DNA from 4 places in the Actinocorallia herbida genome. Region 3 is predicted to be linked to each of the others. Evidence: riboswitches for the same ligand, from Rfam matches in the RefSeq annotation. Region 3 holds a riboswitch; each other region holds the start of a gene.
What was found. Region 3 has a riboswitch for cobalamin ahead of EDD29_RS35580 (putative cobaltochelatase). Riboswitches for the same ligand answer to the same signal wherever they lie in the genome.
Positions count from the first base shown of each region.

Region 1: it holds a riboswitch for cobalamin, as region 3 does, so the genes downstream of both, EDD29_RS38845 (ABC transporter substrate-binding protein) here and EDD29_RS35580 (putative cobaltochelatase) in region 3, are expected to answer to the same signal.
Region 2: it holds a riboswitch for cobalamin, as region 3 does, so the genes downstream of both, EDD29_RS17475 ((2Fe-2S) ferredoxin domain-containing protein) here and EDD29_RS35580 (putative cobaltochelatase) in region 3, are expected to answer to the same signal.
Region 4: it holds a riboswitch for cobalamin, as region 3 does, so the genes downstream of both, EDD29_RS03995 (CbtB domain-containing protein) here and EDD29_RS35580 (putative cobaltochelatase) in region 3, are expected to answer to the same signal.

Region 1 covers NZ_RJKE01000001.1:8,565,725-8,567,913, forward strand. Annotated here, with positions in the region: gene EDD29_RS38840 (ATP-binding protein) at 1-710, opposite strand, end outside; cobalamin riboswitch at 801-985, shown strand; gene EDD29_RS38845 (ABC transporter substrate-binding protein) at 1,043-2,071, shown strand; gene EDD29_RS38850 (FecCD family ABC transporter permease) at 2,068-2,189, shown strand, end outside.
Region 2 covers NZ_RJKE01000001.1:3,764,217-3,766,405, forward strand. Annotated here, with positions in the region: gene EDD29_RS48105 (hypothetical protein) at 88-750, shown strand; cobalamin riboswitch at 740-898, shown strand; gene EDD29_RS17475 ((2Fe-2S) ferredoxin domain-containing protein) at 940-1,296, shown strand; gene EDD29_RS17480 (TetR/AcrR family transcriptional regulator) at 1,311-1,871, opposite strand; gene EDD29_RS17485 (DUF4437 domain-containing protein) at 1,954-2,189, shown strand, end outside.
Region 3 covers NZ_RJKE01000001.1:7,824,289-7,826,477, forward strand. Annotated here, with positions in the region: gene EDD29_RS35580 (putative cobaltochelatase) at 1-1,275, opposite strand, end outside; cobalamin riboswitch at 1,312-1,447, opposite strand; gene EDD29_RS35585 (ATP-binding protein) at 1,516-1,938, opposite strand; gene EDD29_RS35590 (helix-turn-helix domain-containing protein) at 2,101-2,189, shown strand, end outside.
Region 4 covers NZ_RJKE01000001.1:810,402-812,590, forward strand. Annotated here, with positions in the region: gene EDD29_RS03985 (AAA family ATPase) at 1-213, shown strand, start outside; gene EDD29_RS03990 (CbtA family protein) at 262-1,017, opposite strand; gene EDD29_RS03995 (CbtB domain-containing protein) at 1,017-1,211, opposite strand; adenosylcobalamin (AdoCbl) riboswitch at 1,214-1,357, opposite strand; gene EDD29_RS04000 (3-isopropylmalate dehydrogenase) at 1,481-2,189, shown strand, end outside.

The DNA of each region.
Region 1 (2,189 bases), 740 kb from region 3:
TGGGACCTGGCGAGCCGCGCGACCTCCTTCGGGTCGTGCGCGTTGCGCTGGATGAGGGTCAGGGTGTGCAGCACCGAGTCGTGGATGTGCGCCGCCACCTCGGCCCGCTCCTGCGACCTGACGCGTTCGGCGCGCTCCGCGTCGAGTTCCTGCCAGAGCTTCACCAGCCAGGGGGTGATCACGACGGTCACCCCGGTGAGGATGATCGCGGTGGCCAGCAGCACCTGCGGGATGTCCTGCGGGGACACCCGCTGCGCGAAGAACCCGCCGATCCCCGCCGTCACCAGCAGCGCGCCGAGGAGGCTGCGCCACCACATGCCCTGCGGCAGCGAGACGAAGCGCTCGCGCTGGTCGCGCCCCGCCTGCTGCCAGAGGATCACCGCGCCGATCCCGACGACCAGGACCGGCCACAGGGCGATCTGGGCCAGCCCCGACACCCCCGTCAGCAGCGAAAGGCCGCCGCCGAGGAGCGCGTAGGCGAGCAGCTGCGCCGGATCGCGCCTGCGCCGCTCCTCGTCGCGCGCGGGGGTGAGAATCCAGAACGCGGCATAGGCCGCGATCCCGTACACCCCCGCCGCGCCCAGCACCACGAACGCCAGCCGCACGACAACGGGCTCCAGCCCGAACTGCCCGGCCAGCCCCGCGCACACGCCGGCGAGCAACCTGCCGTCCCGGCGGCGCTCCAGCCGGACGATGCCCTCTGACCCCATCCCCCGATTCCACACCCTCCACGGCCCGCGCGCATCGGGGAACCACCCCCATTCCCTCTCAGGGTCGCGTCAGGGTGGCCCGGAGCCTCCTGATAGCTTCGCCGGGCCAGTCGCGCCCGTTCTGCACGGGCCAGGGAATCCGGTGCGAATCCGGAGCTGACGCGCAGCGGTGAGGGTGACGGGCACGGCATCAGGCCACTGGGGAGCGATCCCCGGGAAGGCGCCGTGTCCGGCGGAACCCGAGTCCGAAGACCTGCTGGCGGCCTCCTCCGGGAGGCGTCCCCCGTACGGACGGGCTCCGCGCTTGAGCCCTCGACGCCAGAAGGATCACCGTGCCCTTCGCACGCCCCACCGCCTGCCTCGCCCTGCTCGCCGTCCTCGCCGCGGGCTGCGCCGTCGATTCCGGAAAGGCGGAGACCACCGCGTCCGGGCCGTCCGGCTACCCGCTCACCCTGGACAACTGCGGGGCGAAGACGACCGTCGAGGCCGCGCCGCGGCAGGCCGTCTCGCTCAACCAGGGCGTCACCGAGATCCTGCTGTCCCTCGGCCTCGCCGACCGGCTCGCCGGGACGGCGACCTGGACCGACCCACTGCCGGAAAGCCTCACCGGGGCCGACGCAGGCGTGCCGCGCCTCGCCGAGAACGCCCCGTCGTTCGAACGCGTCCTGGCCGCCGAGCCCGACTTCGTCGCCGCGTCCTTCGCCTCCACGCTCGGCACGGGCGGCGTCGCGGAACGGGACAGGTTCGAGCAGCTGGGCGTGCCGACCTACCTGTCGCCGTCGGACTGCGTCGGCAAGGACAACGGCGGCACCGGAGACGGGTCCCGCACCACCCCGCTGACCATGGACGCGATCTACGGCGAGATCCGCGACCTCGCCCGGATCTTCGGCGTCCCCGAGCGCGGCGAGGACCTCGTCGCCTCGCTCCGGGGCCGCCTCGAGGCCGCCGCGGACAGTGCCACCGGCGCGGACGTGTCGGTCATGTACTGGTTCGCCAACGCCGAGGCACCGTATCTCGCGGGCTGCTGCGGCGCGCCCGGCGTCATCACGAACGAGCTCGGGCTGCGGAACGTGTTCGACGACACCACCGACGAGTGGCCGCAGATCAACTGGGAGACCGTCGCGGAACGCGACCCGGACGTCCTGGTCATCGGCGACCTCACCCGGAGATCACAGACCGCCGAGACCGCGGCCAAGAAGATCGGGTTCCTTGAGGGCCACCCCGTCACGCGGGAGATGACGGCGGTCAAGAACCAGCGGTACGTGCTGCTCAGCGGGCAGGCGATGAACCCGACGATCCGGACGGTCGAAGGCGTCGAGCTCGTCGCCGAGGCGCTGCGCCGCTTCGGGCTCGCCGGGTGAGAGCCGCGCCGCGCGGACCCCTGCTGTGGACGGCGGGGGCCGTCGCCCTCGCCGTCTCGGTGGCGATCGCGATCACCATCGGCCCCGCCGACCTCACGGTGCCCGAGGTCGGGCGGGT
Region 2 (2,189 bases), 4.1 Mb from region 3:
CACCACCTGTCGTTGCAATGCTAGGCCACGTCCTGTGAATCTTGGTGTTCGGCTCGTCATGAGCTGACCGATGCCGCCTGGGCGAGGGTGGAGCCTCTTCTTCCCGTCCAGGCGGCTCGTGGTGGCCGGCGGCCGGATCGCCGGACGGTGTTGAACGGGATCTTGTGGAAACCGGCGTCGGGCTTCCGTGGCGGGGTCGCTGCATCGAACGGCTCAAGCAATGGCGCGCCATCGCCACCCGCCACGGCAAACCCGCCCACCACTGCCAAGCCGGGATCACCCTGGTCGGCGCACTCCTCTGGATCGACCGAGATCCACCGGACACTCTCTGGCCCGAGCGGCGCCCGCGCCGCCGCGGAAAGGCTCGGGCGGGGACTCGCGGCCGGGCCTTCGGTGGCGGTGCGGCCAGGAGGGGCGGGCCGCGGCGCGACGCCGGCCGCGCCGCTCGCGCCGTTGTCGCCCATCACCGAGACGCGCGCCCGCTCGTCGGCGTGCGCGGTCCGGTTCTGGAGCAGGACCGCGACCGGGCGCGAGTCGCCCGCGCCGATCGTGACGGTGCCCTCGGCCGGTGTCGCGGTGTCGCGGTGTCGCGGTGACGCCGTCGTGGCGACCTTCGCCATGAGAGGTCCTGCCTCTGAGGTCGAGGATCCTGAGCCGTGGGGAAGCAGGGCTCGTCGGCCGGTCGGGACCGGGCGGGGCGAGGGCCCGACGGCGTTGACGACGGAGGCCTCCGGCCGGGATATGTCATGATGTGGGCGTTATTGGCGAGCGGGGACTGAGGAAGCCGGTGTGAATCCGGCGCGGTCCCGCCACTGTGAACGGCGCGCCTGCCCGCCGTCCGAGAGGACGGGGACGGCGGCGAGCCGGAAGCCAGGAGACTCACCCGTCTCGCCTCCTCGCGACGTCTGGGGCGGATCTCCCCGGAGGGGAGTCGGCCTCGTGCCCGTGGAATGTGCCCGGAGCCTGCCGTGCAGGGTCACGGTGTGCCGTGACTGCTGCTGCGGCAGCCCGAAGATCGCCGGTGTCGACCACGACGCGCAGCTCGCCCGGCTGCGCGCCGAGGCCGAGGTCCGCGTGTCGGACTGCCTCGACGTCTGCGAACGCGCGAACGTCATCGTCGTCCAGCCCTCCGCCGAAGGCCGCGCCGCCGGAGCCCGCAACATCTGGCTGGAGTTCGTCAACGGCGCGGCCGCCACCGAGGACGTCGCCGCCTGGCTGCGCGCCGGAGGCCCCGGCGTGGCCCCCATGCCTCCCATCCTCGACCTCCACCTCTTCACCCCGCCCCGCCGCCGCTGACCTCGCGGGGTCCGTCACCGGCGCGCGCGTCCCTCGAGGAACTCGTCGATCGTCCGGTGCGCTCTCGTGCGCCCCGGCGCGCGGCCCAGGAGCAGCGCGTCGACCAGCAGCGGCGAGATGACCGAGGTGACGACGTCCTCGGCCTCGTCCTCCGGCACCGCAGCGTCGCCGAGCGCGGCGTGGAAGGGCGCCAAGAGGTCGGTGATGTAGCGGCGGCGCAGGTCGGCCACCGACGGATCGAGCGCGACCGCGGCGACGAGCGCCTGGAGCATCCCGCCGACGGGTCTGTCGCGAAGCCTGTCGCAGAGCCGGTCGACCTCGGCGTGCAGGTCGGTGCCGAGGTCCCCGGCCGGCTCGCGCGGGGTGAGCGGGGCGACGGCGACGAGCGCCTCCAGCACGGACCGCGGCGACGGCCAATGCCGGTAGACCGTCGAGCGGGAAACGCCGGTGACGGTGTGCAGTCGCTGCGGGGTCAGCGCGGCGGCGCCCTCGCTCAGCAGCAGCTCGAGGGCGGCGGTGAGGACGACGGCCGTGGTGTCCCCGGTGGGTCCCGTGGGGCGTCCTGGTCTGGTCACGAGGGTTAACACTACAACTTGTCCCGGAATTCAATTAACGGTACGTTCTGCACCGCAAACCCCTGGACGTGAAGGAGGGCCCATGCGCCCGCACGTGGAACTCGTCGACGAACGCGACCTCATCTGGCACCTTGCGGAGTTCCAGCACGCCACCGGTGCCGCCGAGCAGCGCAACCTCAGCTACGACGAAGAGGACGGGTCGGCCTCCCTCAAGGTCCGGTTCGCCTCCGACTGGTCGCGGCCCGCGGGCGTCCACAGGGCCGACACCGAGTGGTACGTGCTGTCCGGCAGCGTCACCGTCGGCGGCACCGTCCTGGG
Region 3 (2,189 bases):
GCGTCCCGGCGCGCCCTCCCCGACCCCGTCCACGGTGAAGAGCCTTGGCCGGAAGGGCCGCCCCGCCGAGGACTGCTGGGGGACGGGTGTCGGGGCGCCCTCTCCTCTACCGCCCTGCCCTTCGGCGTCCTGCGGAGCCTGCCCTTCGGGTCCCCGGCCATCGGACTCCTGGGAGTCCTGCCCATCGGACTCCCCGCCGTCGGCCTGCGGAGGCGCTCCTCCACCCGAGGGGCCGGGGTCGTCGTCGGGGGTGAAGGAGTTCTCCTCCAAGAGTTCGTCCAGCCGCTGCTCGTCCAGGCCCGGGGCGTCGAACGGATCCCTGCGGCGGCGGTGCGGCAGGGCGAGCCGGACGGCCTGGCGCACGTCCTCCTCGGTGACGTCGAGGCGGCCGTGCCAGGCGGCGAGCGCGAGCGCGGTCCTCGCCGTGACGAGGTCGGCGCGCAGCCCGTCCACGTCGAAGCCCGCGCAGATCGCGGTGATCGCGCCGAGCGCGGCGTCACCGAGCACCACTTCGGGCAGCAGCGCACGCGCGGCGGTGATCCGCGCGCTGAGCGCCGTCTCCTGCTCCAGGTAAGACAGCGCGAAGCCTTCGGGGTCGGCCTCATAGGCGAGCCTGCGCCGCACGACGTCGGCGCGTTCCGCGGGGTCACGGGTGGCCGCGGCCTCGACGGTCAGCCCGAACCTGTCGAGGAGCTGCGGGCGCAGTTCCCCCTCTTCGGGGTTCATGGTGCCGACCAGGAGGAACCGGGCGGCGTGCCGCACCGAGACGCCTTCCCGCTCGACGAACGCGCGGCCCATCGCCGCGGCGTCCAGCAGCAGGTCCACGAGGTGGTCGTGCAGCAGGTTGACCTCGTCGACATACAGCACGCCGCGGTGCGCGGCGGCGAGGAGGCCGGGCTCATAGGCCCGGACGCCCTCGGTGAGCGCGCGTTCCAGGTCGAGGGAGCCGGTGAGGCGGTCCTCCGAGGCGCCGACGGGCAGCTCCACGAGCCGGGCCGGGCGGACCGCGGCGGCGGGCGCGGCATGGGGGCCGTCGGGGCATTCGGGGTCGGGTGCTGCGGGGTCGCAGGAGAAGCGGCAGCCTTCGACGACGGGCAGGTCGGGCAGCAGCGCGGCGAGCGCGCGCACGACGGTCGACTTGGCCGTGCCCTTCTCCCCCCTGACCAGGACCCCTCCCACGGCGGGTGAGACCGCGTTGAGCAGCAGGGCGAGCTTGAGATCGGCCATGCCGACGACGGCGCTGAACGGGTACGCGGCGAACCGGTGTGACGGCACGGCGTCCTTCCCTCGGGTTTCCTCGCCCGATCGGGTGAACTGAGCACGGCGGCCGGAGTTCCTGACTCCCGGCTCACGCCGGTCACAGTTGCGGGACAGCCCCGGATTCACACCGGGTTCCTCCGGAGAGACACGCCGGAAAGAGCATCCCACACGCGCCGCGCAGTGACGAGACAGCACCGAATCGGACGGCGTGCACCACTCAGGACGGAACTCTCCCTTACCTGTAGAAAGTTCGCATTAACGGGGGCAGCTGAACCAGATCGCCTTCCCCGCGACCCGGGGATCGAGCCGCGCGTGTGCCGCCTCGGTGCCCCAGCGGCCTTTGCTCAGCTCGGCGACGATGCTGAGCCCCCTGCCGTAGTCTCCGCGGCCGAACTCCAGGGGCAGATCACGGGTCGGCAGGCCGTCGAAGATCGCGCAGGAGAACTCGAACTCGTCGAGACAGGAGATCCAGAGCTCGTGCGGCGCGTGCGCGGCCGCGTGCTGGTGCGCGTTGGTCGCGAGTTCGCTCACCATGAGCCCCGCGTCGTCCACCGCCTCGTCGCCGACGCCCAGCTCCGCCAGGGTCTGCCGGACCAGCCGGCGGGCCGTCCGGGCGCAGGTCGCGTCCGTCGGCAGCGTCCACGCCCAGGTGCGTCCAAGGTCCCTTGCCAGCTCCACAACCGCCCTTTCGCCGGGGCCGTAGCGGGCCGCCGAATACGCGGCGTTCCCGAACAGTCACGATGGTTAGGCTGTCGTGGGAATCTCACCGGTGCAACAGAGTTCGCGAAGATTCTTGGTTTCTTATGTACGTAAACGCAAGACGGCAGCACACTCGTCCCTATGACTTACCGTCCGACCGTACGAGGGCGCCGCTTGGCGCGCGAGCTTCGACGCCTTCGTGAGAACCAAGGCCTCACCCTGCAAGACGT
Region 4 (2,189 bases), 7.0 Mb from region 3:
ACGCCCGCGCTGCGCACCGCGGCCGTGCCCGACCTCAGCCGCATCCAGTACGAGATGGCCGAACTCGTCGCGGCGGGCCGGACCGAGCCGGAGATCGCCGAGCAGATGGCGATGCCGGCCAAGACCGTCGCCGAGCAGATCGCCGAGATCTGCACCCGGCTGGGCGTCTCGGGGCCGGAGCGGCTCGCGGTCCTGCTGGCCCCGCCGGTCTGACGCGGCGCGCCGGGCGGAGTCGTGCCCGCCCGGCGCGCAGCGTCCGGATCAGGCGGGTGCGGGCAGGGGTTCCGCCGCTTCGGCGGGCGCCGCGGCGCGCAGGCCGAGGAGCCCGAAGCCGACGCCGAGCGACGTCCAGAGGATGACGGCCGAGGCAGCCGCCAGGATCCGGAAGTCCCACAGCAGCTCCGGGGGCACCGGAAGCGCGTCGGGGTTGGCGGGGATGAGGAAGAGCACCGCGAGCCCCGCGACCGGCACCGCGCCGGTCGCGAGCTGCCTGACGTGGTCGGGCCTGGCCCGCAGTGCCGAGTGGACCCGCCACGCGACGAACATCGCGGCGAGGCCGAGGACGATGGCCGCGGCCCAGGACAGCGTCCGCTGCTGGAGGGTCCCCTCGTCGCCCACGCCCGGCGGATTGGCCGGGTAGCGGATGAACGGGAGGAGCCAGTAGCCCGTGAAGGCGGCTCCGGCGAGCGTCAAGGAACGCTGCCAGGGGCGGTCCGCCGACGTACGGCGGAAGACGGCCCAGTAGACGGCGGCGAAGATGATGCCGAAGGCGATGCCCGCCCCTACCGAGGCAAGGATGAGGCCGAGGTGCTGCTCGGAGCGGGTGAACACCTCCTCGGCGTGTTCGTGGACGCCTGCGGCGGCCGCTTCCGCGGCCGATCGCTCGCCTTCCAGTTCCACCGCCCGGTCCATGACCGGCTCGGCGACGAGGAAGGCGAAACCGCCCGAGATCAGGCCCGCGAGGGCACCGGCGAAGACGCCCCGGCCGAGGAGCCGGGGGAGGAGATCGGCGGCCATCAGTGGCAGGGCGCGCCGAAGAGGTGCCGGCCGTCGTGCGCGAGTTCGTGCAGGACGGTCTGCGGGGCGAAGAAGAGGGCGTAGAGGGTGGCGAACGCCGCGAGAAGGGCGATCGCGAGGAACACATAGGTACGGAGATCGCTTACGGCCGCGGGCTGTGCGCCGATTACCGCCGTCGTCTCGGGAGTGTTCATGGTTCTCCTTACGGGGTGCCTCGCCCCGGATCAGGGAGGACGACGGGTCAGTGTTCTGACTCTCCGGCCGCGGCCGGATCACAGTGGCGGGACCGTCCCGGACTCTCACCGGGTTCCTGCACACCGTCGCCTCTGTATGTACTTGTCCCCTGGAGGGTGCTCTTTCGCAGGGCCGCCCGTCAAGCCGTGCCCTTCCCGGCGTCTCGGGAGGTGTCTTGAAATGTAAGACGGATGCCCGATGCATGAGACGGATGCACTAGGATGCCGCCATGGCATCCCGCAACATCCGACTCGCAGTCGTCGCAGGTGACGGCATCGGCCCCGAGGTCGTCGCCGAAGGCCTGAAGGTCCTCGATGTGATCGCCGGTCAGTACGACCTCGCGATCGAGAAGACCTCCTACGATCTCGGAGCCGCCCGGTGGCACCGGACGGGCGAGGTCCTCCCGGACTCGGTCCTGGAGGAGATCCGCGGGCAGGACGCCATCCTCCTCGGCGCGGTCGGCGACCCGACCGTCCCGTCGGGCACCCTGGAGCGGGGGCTGCTGCTCAAGCTGCGGTTCGCCCTCGACCACTACGTGAACCTCCGCCCGGTCAAGCTGTTCCCCGGCGTCGAGACCCCGCTGGCGGGCGTCACCCCCGAGGACATCGACATGATCGTCGTCCGCGAGGGCACCGAGGGGCCGTACACCGGCGTCGGCGGCGTGCTGCGCAAGGGCACCCCGCACGAGATCGCGACCCAGGAGAGCGTCAACACCGCCTTCGGTGTCGAGCGCGTCATCCGGTACGCCTTCCAGATCGCGGCCTCGCGCCCGCGTCGCAAGCTCACCCTGGTCCACAAGGACAACGTCCTCACCTTCGCCGGTGAGCTGTACCAGCGGATCTTGAAGCAGGTCGCCGCGGAGTTCCCCGAGGTCACCACCGACTACGTGCACGTCGACGCGGCCACGATGTTCTTCGTGAACAACCCGGCCCGCTTCG